Linked DNA regions of Duganella zoogloeoides. The protein of the gene in region 1 binds, or shares a complex with, the protein of each later gene. Links are inferred from orthologs where the notes say so. Each region holds a gene or a part of one and is shown in the gene's direction. Other genes may lie near its edges. The genes, in order: dnaN and SR858_RS12975.

The links.
Region 2: the proteins of dnaN (region 1) and SR858_RS12975 are in contact, whole or in part, in a cryo-EM structure (PDB 8GIZ), measured with the Escherichia coli proteins. The link is inferred for Duganella zoogloeoides from one-to-one orthologs.

What each region holds. Positions count from the first base shown.
Region 1 is NZ_CP140152.1:6,284,877-6,293,017, reverse strand. What follows is about bases 3,083-5,881. They hold dnaN (DNA polymerase III subunit beta), read left to right. Parts: upstream 3,083-3,828; coding sequence 3,829-4,935; downstream 4,936-5,881. Other genes in these bases: gyrB (DNA topoisomerase (ATP-hydrolyzing) subunit B), read left to right, coding at 5,052-5,881; dnaA (chromosomal replication initiator protein DnaA), read left to right, coding at 3,083-3,726. Also shown: membrane protein insertase YidC, read right to left, coding at 1-924; membrane protein insertion efficiency factor YidD, read right to left, coding at 935-1,195; rnpA (ribonuclease P protein component), read right to left, coding at 1,202-1,675; rpmH (50S ribosomal protein L34), read right to left, coding at 1,712-1,846; more of dnaA, read left to right, coding at 2,302-3,082; more of gyrB, read left to right, coding at 5,882-7,556. UniProt on the Escherichia coli protein: Confers DNA tethering and processivity to DNA polymerases and other proteins. Acts as a clamp, forming a ring around DNA (a reaction catalyzed by the clamp-loading complex) which diffuses in an ATP-independent manner freely and bidirectionally along dsDNA.
Region 2 is NZ_CP140152.1:2,927,557-2,935,678, reverse strand. What follows is about bases 777-3,556. They hold SR858_RS12975 (DNA polymerase III subunit delta'), read left to right. Parts: upstream 777-1,537; coding sequence 1,538-2,575; downstream 2,576-3,556. Other genes in these bases: SR858_RS12965 (TatD family hydrolase), read left to right, coding at 2,997-3,556; SR858_RS12970 (PilZ domain-containing protein), read left to right, coding at 2,586-2,972; SR858_RS12980 (hypothetical protein), read right to left, coding at 1,091-1,258; SR858_RS12985 (hypothetical protein), read right to left, coding at 777-1,091. Also shown: SR858_RS12990 (AAA family ATPase), read left to right, coding at 1-396; more of SR858_RS12985, read right to left, coding at 687-776; more of SR858_RS12965, read left to right, coding at 3,557-3,782; SR858_RS12960 (ankyrin repeat domain-containing protein), read left to right, coding at 3,782-4,450; SR858_RS12955 (alpha/beta fold hydrolase), read right to left, coding at 4,444-5,247; SR858_RS12950 (methyltransferase domain-containing protein), read left to right, coding at 5,474-6,397; SR858_RS12945 (hypothetical protein), read left to right, coding at 6,463-6,711; SR858_RS12940 (hypothetical protein), read left to right, coding at 6,919-7,119; SR858_RS12935 (phospholipase A), read right to left, coding at 7,126-8,122. UniProt on the Escherichia coli protein: Part of the beta sliding clamp loading complex, which hydrolyzes ATP to load the beta clamp onto primed DNA to form the DNA replication pre-initiation complex.

The sequences.
Region 1 (8,141 bases):
CGCCGAGACGAAGAAGTGCTGCGAAATGGCGATCCAGCCGTTGTCGGCGTGGGTCACGTGGTCTTGCACCATCGGCTTGCCGGTCTTCTCGGCTTCCTTGGCTTCTTTTTCCAGCGTGTCGAACTTCAGTTTTTCGTACTTGTTCTCGGCCGTGTACATGGTCGGACCGGTGTAGCTGCTGCTGAAGAACGAATCGGTGGCCGGCTTGTTGCCGTCGTGGACCAGGCGCATGTACAGGGTCGGATTGACAGGAGCGGTACCGGTGTTGGTGACGTCGTGTCGCACGTCAACGACGTAATCGCCGCGCTTGAAGGTAAAGGTCTTGGTCAGCTTGACGCCGCCCGACTCCGATTCCAGCACCAGTTGCACCTGGTTGCCGTCGTTGAGCATGCGCGCGCCAGGCTTGGCAACGAACGGGCTGGTGTGGTTAGGCGCGCCAGGGGCGTTGATCAGTCCGGTCTGGCCCAGGTAGGTCTTGTTGGTGCTCGAATCGATGTCGAACAGCACCACGTTCTTGCCGTTGTCGCCAGGTTGGCACCATTTGAACCAGCCGAAGCAGCCGTTGAACCAGCCTGGATGGCTGTTCTCTTTGTAGTTCAGCAGTTCCAGGCGACGGATCACGCCGCCCTGGGTGTCGATGTCGGCACGGACCACGTCGGTGGTGATGGTGATGAGCTCGCTCTTGAAGGGCGCAGCGGCGCCGTCGACTGCGGCAGCGCCAGGCACGGCGCCAGCGGTGGCGGCAGCATTGGCAGCGGCGGCGGCAGACTCGGATTTCTTGGCGTCGGCAACCGGCGCGGTCTTGGCCGGCGGTTGCGGTGCGAACATGGACGGCTGGCCGGTCGACACCATCCAGTTGTTCCACAGAACGACCAGAGACACGGCGAAGACGATCCACAAAATGGTACGTTTATTGATATCCATTAGGTACTTATCAGGAGTGGTTGCAACCGCAAGCGGTCGATGAAGAAGATGTCGGGTCGGCCGGCGGCACCGGGTCGAAGCCGCCCTCGTTCCAGGGGTGACAGCGGCATACCCGTTTGGCAGCGAGCAGGCTGCCACGGGCGGCGCCGTGAATCTGCAGCGCTTCCAACGCGTAATTCGAGCAACTCGGGTAGAAGCGGCAACGCGGCCCCAGCAGTGGACTGATGGCCAACTGGTAAGCGCGCAGCAGGAAATGAAGCAGACGGGTCATGGTGGGCTAAGCTGGGGGCGGCGTTGCCGAAGGCAAGGCCTGCGCTGCACCGGGCGACGCCGGTGTCGCGGAAGCAGCCACTGCCGGCGGCCGGCCGATCCGGGCTTGCGCCGCGAACAGCCGCGTCAACTCCACGCGCAGCTCGGCCTTGAGCTTGGCCGTGGTGGCCGGCCCATCCTTGCTATTGACCGGACGCGACAGGCGCACCACGCAATCGATGGCGGGCAAACCGGTAGTACGGAACAGCTCGCGTGTGATGCGCTTGATGGTATTGCGGGTGGCAGCGCGCGGCGCGAAGCGCTTGGCCGCCACGACGCCCAGCCGCGCATGCGGCAGGTTGTTCGGACAGGTGTAGAGCACGAAGTGCGCGCTTTTTTGAGTAGGGCGCAAACGAAAAACGGATGAAAATTCATCCGTTTTAACGATACGCCGAACGCGCGCGAAGTCGTGTGAACCTTCGCCTGTCGAGCCGCTTGAAATACAGCTTTCCACGCGATCAGCTAACAAGCAGCTGGCTTATACAGCCAGACGCTTGCGGCCTTTGGCGCGACGCGCGTTCAGCACTTGGCGGCCGCCACGGGTAGCCATGCGTGCGCGGAAGCCGTGGGTGCGCTTACGGCGCACAACGGATGGTTGGTAAGTACGTTTCATGTTGGTCTCGCTTAAAGCAGAAAAAAATGCAAAATCGGGTATGACAGCCCGTCAGTTTTTGGTGCCAATGACACTTCGCGCACCCATGCCAACGCTACGGCACAAGCTGGGTCCATCTCATCGCCCGCAATAATCCACGCTTACTCCATATTGACGTTCAAGTGAATAAACACGGAATACGGGCGGGGAACCCTGAATTATCAGCATTTTGATCCCCCTTGTCAACAACTGACGGCGGACTTTGGCCGCGCCGACCATGCCGGAAACGCGAAAAAACGCGTCGCGCCTGTGGATAACTTGTGCGGACGAGAGTAGAATAGCGCGTTACGTGTGAAAAACTTCGAAGTTGCCCACACCTTTATCCGCAGAATACGCAGTAAGAAATCACCGTTGTTTTTGTTACGACGCTCTTACTGCACACACGCTGCATACAGTAAGAAACGACAGTCGATTTCATGGAAAATTTCTGGCAGACCTGCTCCGCCCAGCTAGAGCTGGAGCTGACGCCGCAACAATTCAGTGCCTGGATCAAGCCGCTCATCCCCATCGATTACGAGGCGGGAAAGTTGCGCGTGGCCGCGCCCAACCGGTTCAAGCTCGACTGGGTGAAAACCCAGTTCGCCAGCCGCATCACCGCGCTGGCCTGCCAGTACTGGGAGCAACCGACCGAGGTGCAATTCATCCTCGATCCGCGCCTGTCCGCACCGAAAAAAGCCGCGACCACGGTCGCGCCCGTGCCCGATCACAACGGCGGCGTGCCCACCGGCGGCTCGCGCATGGCCACGGCCTCAGGCTCGTCCCTGCACGACCCGGTGCCATCGGTGCCGGAATTGCCGGCCAGCGCCCCGCCGCGCCGCGAGCAAAGCCGCATCAACACCGATCTGACGTTCGACAGTTTTGTGACCGGTAAGGCCAACCAGCTGGCGCGCGCAGCAGCGATCCAGGTGGCCAACAACCCGGGTGTGTCATACAACCCGCTGTTCTTCTACGGCGGCGTGGGCCTCGGTAAAACCCACTTGATTCACGCCATCGGCAACCAGGTGATGGCCGACCAGCCCGGAGCGAAGATCCGCTACATCCACGCAGAACAGTATGTTCGCGACGTAGTGACCGCTTACCAACGCAAGGGTTTCGACGACTTCAAGCATTACTACCACTCGCTGGACATGCTTTTGATCGATGATATTCAATTCTTCGGCGGCAAAAGCCGCACGCAGGAAGAATTCTTCTACGCGTTCGAAGCGCTGATCGCAGCCAAGAAGCAGATCATCATCACGTCCGACACGTACCCGAAAGAAATCACGGGCATGGACGACCGCCTGATTTCGCGTTTCGATTCCGGCCTGACGGTGGCGATCGAGCCGCCGGAGCTGGAAATGCGGGTGGCGATTCTGTTGAAGAAGGCAAAACAGGAAGGCGTGACCTTCTCGGACGACGTGGCGTTTTTTGTCGCCAAGCACCTGCGCTCGAATGTGCGCGAGCTCGAAGGCGCACTGCGCAAGATCCTGGCGTACTCGCGTTTCCACGGCAAGGACATCACCATCGACGTGGTGAAGGAAGCGCTGAAAGACTTGCTGTCGGTGCAGAACCGCCAGATTTCGGTGGAAAACATCCAGAAGACCGTGGCCGACTTCTTCAACATCAAGGTCGCGGACATGTATTCGAAGCGCCGTCCGGCCAACATCGCCCGGCCGCGCCAGATCGCCATGTACCTGGCCAAGGAACTGACGCAAAAAAGCTTGCCGGAAATTGGCGAACTGTTCGGCGGCCGCGACCACACCACCGTGCTGCACGCGGTGCGCAAAATCGCGCTGGACCGCACCAAGAACCCGGAATGCAACCACGAGCTGCACGTGCTCGAGCAGACCTTGAAAGGCTGATGCCGACAGAGTAGCGGAGCGACCGGTTTGCCATTATGATTCCAGCAACCGGCGCACTGCCAACCTTATAAAAAATTACATCTTTACTACTGAGGATAATCTATGCAATTGGTCAAAACCACCCGAGACACGCTTCTCCGGCCACTGCAGATCGTGAGTGGTATTGTCGAGCGTCGGCACACTATGCCGATTCTGGCCAATATCCTCATCCGCAAAGACGGCGAGAACGTTTCCTTCCTGTCCACCGACACGGAAGTACAAATCACCACCAATGCCGCCATCGGTTCCGGCGCTGAAGTGGCTGGTACCACCGTGGCTGCCCGCAAGCTGCTCGACATCCTGCGCGCCCTGCCCGAGTCCGGCGACGTCACGATGACCTTGCTGAACAAGCGCCTGACGGTACAGAGCGGTAAATCGCGCTTCGCCCTGCAAACCCTGGCTGCCGAAGAGTTCCCGACCGTGCAACAGGCCGAGACCTACAGCGCCAATGTGACCCTGCCGCAAAAAACCCTGAAGCACCTGTTTAACATGGTGCACTTCTCGATGGCCCAGCAAGACATCCGTTACTACCTGAACGGCCTGCTGCTGGTCCTCGATGGCAACAACGTGATTGCGGTCGCTACCGACGGTCACCGCCTGGCCTTCTGCCAGGTCGCCACCGAGCAGACCTTCGCGCGCCAGGAAGTGATCATTCCGCGCAAGACCATTATCGAACTGCAGCGCCTGCTGGAAGAGAACGACGAAACCGTCCAGCTCGACATCGCCGGCAACCAGGTCAAGCTGACCTTTGCCGACATCGAGCTGATCTCCAAGCTGGTGGAAGGCAAGTTCCCGGACTACACGCGCGTGATCCCGAAGGGTTACACCAACGAATTCACGATCGGCCGCGATGAGCTGCTGCGCTCGCTGCAGCGCGCCGCCATCATGACCAGCGATAAATTCAAGGGCGTGCGCTGCATCATCAGCCCGGGTGTGATGAAGATCAGCTCCACCAATGCCGACCAGGAAGAAGCAGTGGAAGAACTGGAAATCGACTACGGCGGCGACAGTGTCGATATCGGTTTCAACGTTACTTACCTGCTGGACGTGCTGAACAACCTGAAGTGCGACCAGATCAACGTCGCCCTCGGTGATTCGAACTCGTCGGCGCTGATCTCGATCCCCGACAACACCGATTTTAAATACGTTGTCATGCCGATGCGTATCTAGGTTTCAACGCAATCAAGGCCGATGCGCGGCCAACACCGCGCCATCACCAACGTCATTCCCGCGCAAGCGGGAATGACACCGCAGCCCAGTAACACGTTACATAGAGAAAGCAGTCAATGTCCGCTATTCCAGAAGAGATTCCAGCACCAGTACCGGCCAAAGTCGAAGAATACGGCGCCGCCTCCATCCAGATCCTCGAAGGCCTGGAAGCGGTCCGCAAGCGTCCCGGCATGTACATCGGCGACACCTCGGACGGCACCGGCCTGCACCACCTGGTATTCGAAGTGCTGGACAACTCGATCGACGAATCGCTGGCCGGCTACTGCACCGAGATCCACGTGACCATCCACGCGGACAACTCGATCTCGATCACCGACAACGGCCGCGGCGTACCGACCGGCCTGAAAATGGACGACAAGCACGATCCGAAGCGTTCGGCGGCCGAAATCGTCATGACCGAACTGCACGCCGGCGGCAAGTTCGACCAGAACTCGTATAAAGTTTCGGGCGGTCTGCACGGCGTGGGCGTATCGTGCGTGAACGCGCTGTCGAAAACCCTGAAACTGACCATCCGCCGCGACGGCAAAGTCCACTTCATGGAATTTGCCCGTGGCGTGCCGGTGGACCGCGAACTGGAAATGCGCGACGGCTTTGCCGTATCGCCGATTAAAGTCATCGGCGATACCGACAAGCGCGGTACCGACGTCCACTTCTGGGCCGACGAAACCATTTTCGGCAACGTGGAATTCCACTACGAAATCCTGGCCAAGCGTATCCGCGAGCTGTCGTTCCTCAATAACGGCGTCAACATCCGCCTCTCCGACCAGCGCACCGGTAAGGAAGACATTTTCGCCTTCGAAGGCGGCACCCGTGGCTTCGTGGAATACATCAACAAGGCCAAGACCGTGCTGCACCCGACCGTGTTCCAGGCCACCGGCGAGCGCATGTCGGACCAGAACACCAATATCTCGGTGGACGTGTCGATGCAGTGGAACGATGCATACAATGAACAGGTACTGTGCTTCACCAATAACATTCCGCAGCGCGACGGCGGCACCCACCTGACCGGCCTGCGCGCGGCGATGACCCGCGTCATCAACAAGTACATCGAAGAACACGAGTTCGCCAAAAAGGCGAAAGTGGAAATCTCCGGCGACGACATGCGCGAAGGCTTGACCTGCGTGCTGTCCGTGAAAGTGCCCGAGCCGAAATTCTCATCGCAAACCAAGGACAAGCTGGTGTCGTCCGAAGTGCGCGGCCCGGTCGAAGAAATCGTCGCCAAAACCCTGGCCGACTACCTGCAGGAAAAACCGAACGACGCCAAGATTATCTGCGGCAAGATCGTGGAAGCGGCACGCGCGCGCGAAGCGGCCCGCAAGGCCCGCGACCTCACCCGCCGCAAGGGCGTGATGGACGGCCTGGGCCTGTCGGCCAAGCTGGCCGACTGCCAGGAAAAAGACCCGGCCCTGTCCGAACTGTACATCGTCGAGGGTGACTCCGCAGGCGGCTCGGCCAAGCAGGGCCGCGACCGCAAGTTCCAGGCCATTTTGCCGCTGCGCGGCAAGGTGCTGAACGTGGAAAAAGCGCGCTTCGAAAAAATGTTGTCCTCCGAGCAGATCACCACCCTGATCGCCACGCTGGGCACCTCGATCGGCCCGGACGAATTCAACGTCGAAAAACTGCGCTACCACCGCATCATCATCATGACCGATGCGGACGTCGACGGCGCCCACATCCGCACCCTGCTGCTGACGCTGTTCTACCGCCAGATGCCGCAACTGGTCGAACGCGGCCACATCTACATCGCGCAACCGCCGCTGTACAAGGTCAAAGCCGGCCGCGACGAGCGCTACCTGAAAGACGACGCCGAAGAAGCGACGTACATGATGAACGTGGCCCTGAACACCGCCGCCCTCACCCCGCGCGAAGGCGCCAACCCGATCGTCGGCGAGCCGCTGGCTGAACTGGTACGCCAGTTCAACCTGGCCAACGTCATCATGACGCGCCTGACGCGCGTGATCGACCGCGCCGCGCTGACCGCCATCATGACCGGCGTCACGCTGAACCTGGACACGCTGGAACTGGCCGAAGTCTCGGCCCGTGCGCTGCAGGACAACATCAACGACATCGCGATCAAGGTCTCGGTGCGCTCGGACGAACTGTCCGAGAAGCACATGCTGTGGATCGAACGAATGCACCACGGTAACGTCAAAGTCAGCGCCATCGACGCCGACTTCGTCCAGAGCGCCGACTACCGCGTACTGGCCGACGCCGCCGCCACCTTCACCGGCCTGCTGGGCGAAGGCGCGTACGTGCGCCGCGGCGAAGGCGAGCGCACCAAGGAATCGGCCGTGACCGACTTCCACCAGGCCATGGGCTGGCTGCGTGACGAGGCCGAGCGCGTGGTATCCAAGCAGCGCTATAAAGGTCTGGGCGAGATGAACCCGGATCAGCTGTGGGAAACCACGATGGACCCGACCGTGCGCCGGTTGTTGAAGGTGCAGATCGAGGATGCGATTGCTGCGGACCAGATTTTCACCACGCTGATGGGGGATGATGTGGAGCCGCGCCGGGCGTTTATTGAGAATAATGCGTTAAGGGCGGGGAATATTGACGTGTAAGTACCGCAAAGCTGTGGCATTGAAGGCGCTCTGTTGAGCGCCTTTCAGACTGATGACAAACCCCGTTCTTCCGCGAAGACCGGGGTTTTTGTTTTTCTGAATCGTGTTGCCTACAACATTTGAGGATCATCGTCGCAGATGAATCCGCCACATCAGACCGTTCATAAAGACGAGCAGTACCACCATTGCCGCAGGCTCGGCAACCTGCAGCGTTAAAAAGCATAAAGAAGGATGCCTTTTCGAGTAGATGGCAATTTTTTCATGTTCTGATAAGCGGAGGCCAATAGTGCCTGGACTTGCACTTTGGCGGCTCCACGATAGAGCACATAGCGATGTCCATGCCGCTGTTTGGCATCGGCGAAGTTGCGCTCTACCGTTTCTTTGCGTCGTCAGTATAGCTTGTCCTTTAGCAGTGAGGCGATTGGTGTCGATCAATCCTTGTAGTGCTGCCAGATGTGGCGCGTTACGATCTTGGCCCTTTTACGGCTACTGGTGCATTGTTGACGCATCGAATCAACCTGTGAAGCAAGATTTTGGGTGCCTTGCCATTGGTAAATCTTACCCACGCTGACAGAGTGAAGTTAC
Region 2 (8,122 bases), 3.4 Mb from region 1 along the record:
GAAAAGCTCGATGACGAGCCCTGGGGCGGACCACCGATCATCAATTCCTATGGCGGCAAGTCGTTGCACGAACAATCGCACGGTGAGTCGTTCTTTTCGCTGGTGATGCACCGCTTCGGCGGCGACGGCTTCTACGTGCTGGACGAGCCGGAAGCAGCGCTCTCTCCGCAGCGCCAGCTCTCGCTGCTGACCCGCATCCACGACCTGGTGAAAGACCGCTCCCAGTTCGTGATCACCACCCACTCGCCGATCCTGATGGCGTACCCGGACGCCGTGATCTACCAGTGCACCGGTACCGGCATTCGCCAGGTCACGTACGAGGAGACCGAGCACTTTCAGGTCATGCATGATTTCGTGGTCAATCCGAAGCGGATGCTGGATATTTTGCTGGATTAGGAGCGCCTTAAAAAGCCTTATTGGGCCTGTGGGCAGCATCCCACAATGAGCATGCAGAGGAAATAATATCGTGTCAATCCCGCAAAAAGGAAGTCGTCGGATTGTTATAGATTCCACGGCATATCGGTGGATGGTAAGGCCGCGTCCGACGTACTCCCAAGCATTAGCGCAACAAAATATGAGCTTTGCCGTTGAATTGGAGCACGGAGCTCGAACGACCCTGCTGGTTTGTCTGGATTCGGCACGTCCAGACAATTGGATGTGTGCTGAAGCTAGCATTGTTTCCCCCGCTATCGTTGAGAGGGCTGTACGGAGAGCCTTGGCTCTGGGCTGGTGTCCCGCCGCGCCGGGTAGTACATTTCAGCTGACAATGTCGAATGAGCAGCGATTGCCTGTACGGTTAGGTTGAATATGACAGTTGTAGAACAGGGCTTAGCGATAGGCTTGTAGCGCACCACGGCGCCAGTGACAGCATTGACGGTGACGATGCCGGTCGATTCGCTGCCGGAGAAGCCCACCTTGTGCTCGTACGTGGTGCCGACGAAATATGGCACGCCGTCATCATCGATTTCCGGCTCGAAATCGATCAGGCCCACCGTGGCCCGGCCCGACAGGTAGGCGTGGCGCTCGACGTGGTCACCGAAATAGGCTGACAGCAGGTAGCGCAGCCCGAGCGGCTTGCCATTGAGTTCCATCACCAGTTGCACGTCCGCCGATCGTGCGCGTGGACGGTCAGGTAGCCGGGCGTGCCGCCGTCGGCAAACCATTTGAAGAAACCGCTATGCTCGAAAAGGGCCACCCACACCAGCTTGTCGCGCACCAGTTGTTTGACCGGCCGGCCCCACCCGCACTTGCGACCCAAGCGAGGCGATGTCGGACAGTCGCTTCTGCATCGCCTGCAAAGCCCTGCCCTCCGACACCAGCGGCGCCTGGTCGATATCGATCGGCGGCAGGGCGTCGTGGAAACTGGCCGTAAGGCGCTGGGCGGTGGATGCCGGAATCGATGCATAGAACACCATTTTGCCCATGAGAAAGTAAGAAAGAGAAAGTAAGCAAACGGCGCCCGGTGGCGTACAATCGCTCACCCGCGCGGAGTATCTTTACTTTGCTTATGCGCATGATTTAAAACACAATACCAAGAATGAGCGATTCCATTTATCCCTGGCAGCAAGAATCCTGGCAACAATTGCAGCAGTTGCGCCAGCGCCTGCCGCACGCGATCCTGTTCCATGGCGCGGCCGGCATCGGCAAGGCCGACTTTATCGAGCGCTTCGCCCAGGGGCTGCTGTGCGAGGCCGTGCGCGCCGACGGTCATGCCTGTGGCCAGTGCGCGTCATGCGGCTGGTTCGCCCAGCACAATCACCCCGATTACCGCCGCGTGCGGCCTGAAGCGCTCGAAGACGAGCCGCCCGAGGGCGAGGAAGGGGAGGGCGATGGCGGCAAAAAGGCGGCCAAGTCCACCAAGACGCCATCGAAAGAAATCAAGATCGAGCAGATCCGCAACCTGGCCGATTTCATGAATGTTTCCACCCACCGCGCCGGCCTGCGCGTGGTGGTGCTGTATCCGGCCGAGGCGCTGAATATGCCGGCGTCCAACGCCTTGCTGAAAACCCTGGAGGAACCGCCAGCGGGCACCGTGTTCCTGCTGGCATCCAACAGTCTCGATCGCCTGCTGCCCACCATCCTGTCGCGCTGCCGCAAATTTGCCATGCCGATGCCGTCGCACGACCAGGCGCTGGCCTGGCTCAAGCAGCAAAACGTCGCGGACGCCGACAGCTGGCTGCGCGAGCAGGGCGGGGCGCCGCTGGCGGCCTTGGCCCAGGCCGAATCAGGCAACCGCGACGACCTGGAAACCCTGCTGCAACTGCTGGCCCGCCCCAGCGTGGAAGGCGCCCTGAAAGTGGCCGACAAGCTGCAAAAAGTGCCGCTCACGGCGCAGGTGTCATGGTTGCAGCGGTGGCTGTATGATGTGTGTGCGCTCAAGCTGGCGGGCAACGTGCGTTACTATCCACGCTATCAGCGCGAATTGGGCAGCCTGGCCGATAAAATTCACATCAGCCGGCTGCTGGCGGTGATCAAGGGCGTCAACGACCGCCGCGCCACGTCGGACCACCCGCTGTCGCCGAAGCTGTTTTTGGAGGATATGTTGCTCGACTATACCGCCGCCTGCAGCCACTGAGAGATCGACCATGCCCGCTGACAGCCACTTCGATTCCACCGCCGCCCCGGGCTTGCCCGGCCGGCCGACGGTGCTGTCGCTGGCGATCCGCGAGAAGGCGGCGCTGTATGCCGCGTACATGCCGTTCCTCAAGCACGGCGGCCTGTTCCTCGCCACCAAGCAGCCGTACAAGCTCGGCGACGAGCTGTTCCTGGCGCTGACCCTGATGGACGAGCCCGAAAAATACCAGGTAGCGGGCCGGGTGGCCTGGATCACGCCGGCGGGTGCCCACCACGACAAGGCGCAGGGCGTGGGCATCCACTTCCCGGATGACGAAGGCGGCCAGAAGCTGCGCCAGCGCATCGAGGATATCCTGGGGCCGGCGCTGCGCTCGGCCCGCGCCACGCACACCTTGTAACGCTGCTCGCGGTACAATCGCACCATGTATATCGATTCCCACTGCCACATCAATTTCCCCGAGCTGGCTGCTCGCATGCCCGAGATCCTGGCCAAGATGGCCGACAACGGCGTCACCCACGCCTTGTGCGTGTCGGTGGACCTGCCGGACTTTCCGCAGGTGCTGGCGCTGGCCCACCAGTATCCGCACATCTATGCGTCGGTGGGCGTGCATCCGGACTACGAGGACACGCCCGAACCCACCGTCGAACAACTGGTCGCGCTGGCCGACGATCCGAAGATCATTGCCATCGGCGAGACCGGCCTCGACTATTACCGCCTGGAAGGCGACCTGGAATGGCAGCGCGAGCGCTTTCGCACCCACATCCGGGCGTCGCGCATTACCCGCAAGCCGCTGATCATCCACACCCGCAGCGCCAGTGAAGACACCATCCGCATCCTGCGCGAGGAAGGCGCCGCACCGGAGGCCGGCGGCGTCGCCGGCGTGATGCACTGCTTTACCGAATCGCTGGAAGTGGCGCGCGCCGCCATCGAACTGGGCTTTTATATCTCGTTCTCGGGCATCGTCACATTTAAAAGCGCCAAGGAGTTGCAGGCCGTGGCTTTGGAGGTGCCGCTCGAACGCATGCTGATCGAGACCGATTCGCCGTACCTGGCGCCGGTGCCGTTCCGCGGCCGCACCAACGAGCCGGGCTATGTCGCCCACGTGGGCGAGTACATCGCCAGGCTCAAAGGTATCCCGGTGGAAGAGGTTGCAGCGCAGACGTCGGCCAATTTCTTCAAACTGTTCAACGTCAAAGAGGCCGCCTGATGAAACGCCGTCACTGGCTGTTGGCCAGCGTTGCCTTGATGTTGTCCGGACCGGCGCTGGCAGCAGCATTGCCGCCTGGCGAGGTGGACCTGTTCCGCGCGGTGGAGCAGGACCGCGCCAACAGCGTGAAAAAGTCGCTGGCGGCCGGCGTCAATCCCAATGCACGCGACCTGGGCGGCGAAACGGCGCTGATCGTTGCCATCCGCAACGACGCCAACGCCGCCGCCACGGTCTTGATGGACCAGAAGGGCATCGACCTCGAAGCGAAAGCGCCGAACGGCAACACGGCCCTGATGATGGCTGCGTACCGCAAGAACCAGCCACTGGTGATCGACCTGCTACGGCGCGGCGCCAAGGTCAACCAGTCCGGCTGGACCGCCTTGCACTACGCGGCGGCGGGCGGCAGCGCCGAGATCACCAACTTGCTGCTCGACCACAAGGCGCAGATCGATGCCGAGTCGCCTTCAGGCATGACGCCGCTGATGATGGCCGCACGCGAAGGGCAGGAAGACGCGGTCAAGGTGCTGCTCGTACGCGGGGCCAATGCGACCCTCAAGGATGGCGGCTTTCACCTGACGGCTTCGGACTTCGCGCGCAAGGCCGACAAGCCGTGGATCGCCAAGGCCATCGACGCCCACCTGGCGGCCAAGGGCATCAAACCTCAATAGCCGATGTCGTCGAGGAAGGCGTCGATATAGTTCGAGCTGTCCTCGGGGGCGCTCAAATGCGGGCAATGGCCCACGTTGCTGATCACCTTTACGGTCGAGAGCGGCAGGTGGTCGCGCAGGTAGTCGCCCACCTCGCGCGGCGCCACCAGATCGTCGCTGCATTGCAGGACCAGTGACGGAATGGTCGACTTGACCAGGTCCGCACGGTGGTCGGCGGTAAACGTCACGCGGGCGAAATGGCGGGCGATCTCGGGATCGTTATGCTCGAGGCGCGTGAGCAGTTCGCGCGTGAGCTGCGGCTGGTTTGGCGCGCCCATGATGGCTGGCGCCATGTGCCGGACCCAGGCCAAATAATTGTCGTCGATCAGCTTGAGCAGTTGTTGGATGTCTTCCGCATTGAAACCCCCGACGTAATCGCCATCGTTGATGTAGCAGGGTGACGGCCCCACCATCACCTGCGCGGCGAAACGCTCGGGGCGCTGTATCGAGGCCAGCAGGCCGATCATGGCGCTCACCGAGTGCCCGACAAAAATCACCTTGCCTTTCGCATAGAGTTCGATAATCTCAAGCATGTCTTCGGCATGGCCGTACAGGTCGGCGTATTTATTGCGGTCGTAGGCGGACAGGTCGGAGCCACCGTGGCCGGTCAGGTCCAGCAGGATGATCTTGTAGCGCCGGCTGTATGCCGGGTGGATGAAACGCCACATGGTCTGGTCGCAACCATAGCCATGGACGAACATGATCGTGTGTTCCCCATCGCCGTGACAATGGACGTTGTTGCGTTGCTGCACCGACATGACTATCTCCTTGAAAGCAACACCCAGTATACGGTGAAAGTGCCGACAATAGTGACTAAAAGGTAATTTAGCTGGAATCATACCGATAGATCGAGAATTGGCGGGTAATTCCTGTCCATCTCGTAACATCATGCCGAAGCGAAATTCTTGATAATGAGCCTATCCGCATTGCATCCAGGGACAGTGCGATTCATAGTTTGTTAATAGAAGGAAATCGAGGACATCCATGCTGAACGAACGCGAGATCGAAAGCTGCTATCTGGGGCAATTCATTCCAGTCCACTACCATCACAATATGTTGATGGACCAAAACCGCATGCACGGGTTCAAATCGGCGATCGATTACGCGGTCCGGCCCGGCGCCAAGGTCCTCGAGCTCGGTGGCGGCACCGGCGTGCTGTCGTGGTTTGCGGCAGCCAAGGCTGCCAAAGTGTATTGCGTGGAATTCAACCCGGACATGGTGCGCGAGGCGCGCAAGATGCTGGCGCTCAATCCCAATGGCGAAAAAGTGGAAGTCATTCACGCCGACGCCTTCGAATACCTGCCGCCGGAACCGGTGGACGTGGTGATCTGCGAAATGATCCACGTGGCCATGCTGCGCGAAAAACAGGTGGAAGTGATCGAATCGTTCAAGCGCCGCTACCTGGAACGCTTTGGCGGCCCGCTGCCGGTGTTCCTGCCCGAAGCGGTAATCATGGCAGTGCAGCCGCTGCAGCAGGAATACGATTTCGAAGGCTTTTATGCGCCGATCGTGCAGTTCCAGGAAACCCAGGTGGTGTACCCGGGCACCGTGGAAATGGCCCATCCGGCCGTGTACAGTATCATCGACTTCAGCCAGCCCAACCAGCTGACCTATACGTGGCAGGGCAAGTTCGTAGTCGAGCGCACCGGCGAGATCAATGCCATGCGTTTCGTGACCAAGAATGTGCTGGCCGTGGTGCAGGACCGCGCCACCACCATCGACTGGCTCAACCACTACATGACCTTGCCGTTGGCGCTGCCGGTCAAGGCCCGCGCGGGCGATGTGCTGGAAGTGAGCTTCCAGTACCGCGCCGGCGGTTCGATTCCGTCGCTGCAGGCGTCGCTCAAGGCCGAGCTGGTTTTTGAGGCGGCCACGCAATCCGTGGCACACGCGCCGGCTTTCGCCTAAGTTGCTGCTGTGGACTGGACGGGAACAGCGTATACTTCCGCTTTTATATTTTTAAGTTGAAGAAGATGGAACAGATCGACCAGCGCTACCTCGTCCAGCAAAACAAGATTGCCGACGGCGACACCAAGCCCCCGGTGTTTGCCAAGGTGATGCGCAGCAAGGAAGGCGCCTTCGAGGGCGTCTCGTTCATCAAGTCGAAGGACAAGGCGTCGGTGCTGACCATCGACCAGGCCAACGAGGCGATTGCGTGGTCGGCCAGGAAAAAGCCGAATGCGCACGAGTACGTAACCAAGATCATCTGCGTCGGCCAATAACAGGTCCACAACCAACAGGTCCACAAACAATAGGTCCACGACCCGGTCCATCACCCCGGTCCACCACCCCGGTCCGCCACGCCGTTCATCCTGCCTTTTCCCCGCCTGATCCCCGCCTGGCTGCAACCGGTCGCACCATCGTTGCAGCAAAAACTCCCGGTCACTACAGTATCAGCATCGACACCATTGTGATCCGGGAGTTTTTATATGTTCAGTTTTTTATTATGGCTGTTCCTGCTGCTGGTGTGCTGGCCGCTGGCGCTGCTGGCGCTGGTGCTCTATCCGCTGTGCTGGCTGCTGACGTTGCCGTTTCGCCTGATCGGCATCGGCGTCGAGGGCGTGTTCGAGCTGCTGCGCGCCGTGGTCATGCTGCCGGCGCGCATCCTCGGTGGCGGCGCGCGCCGTTGAGACGACTTAGAAATCCACTTTCACGCCGACGCCGATCGACTTCTGTGCATAGTTGTAGTCGATCAGGCTCTGGCCATAGCCGCTGAAGCCCTGCACATACCCTTTCAGGTTGGCCGCCACCGGGAACGCCCAGCCCACTTGCAGCGCGCCGTGGTTGGTGTGCAGGTTGCGGCGCGCCAGCATCGAGATTTCGTGGCCATCCCATCGGTAGCTGGCAGTGACGTCACCGTGGCCGAGGTAGTCGGTAATGTCGATGTTGTCGTTGTCCGAGCGTGAATTGTCGAGGCGCTTCCACAGGCGGAAGTTGACCGCGAAGTTACCCTTTTCGGCGCCGATCTGGGCGTAAATCCGGTTCCAGCTGCGCGACAGCGTCGAGGTCTGGCCGTTGGACTGGTGCACCATGCCCAGGGTCAGGAAGCGCACATCGACGCCACCGAGGTTGAGCGCCAGCGGCGTGGTCACCATCAGCTCGGGCTGGTAATTGGTTTCGCGGAACGGGCTCGATTCCGACCGGTTGTACGCCTGCCAGAAGCTTTCCTGGGTGTAGCCGAACCACAGATCGACCGGGTAGCCGAACGCCTGCTCGAGCATCTTCATCTTGAAGCTGAGCTGGTACATCAGTTCCACGTGCTGCGCTTCGAGGCCGTCGGGCGAAAATTCCTTGAAAGGCTGGTCGTTATTGCCGCTGCTGTAATTGGCCAGCAGCAGGTAGCTGTCGCGGTGCGGACGGAAATTGAACACGCCGCGCTTGGCCGACCGGTCCAGCTCCCACGACTGCACCATGCGCGAGACCTTGTCTTCGGCAGGGATGGTGGTCAGCTCGGCCACTTTCGGCGGCAAGACGGCTTCCGGTGGGGGCGGCGGGGCGTCGGGCTGGGTACGGGCAGGAGCATCCGCCGCCGCCACTTTTTCCGCCTCGGTGGCCGGGCCGCCGGTGGCCGGCGCGGCGGCTACCTGGCCGCCCGGCGTCTTGCGTGCCAGGCCGTCGTAGCAGGCCAGCCGC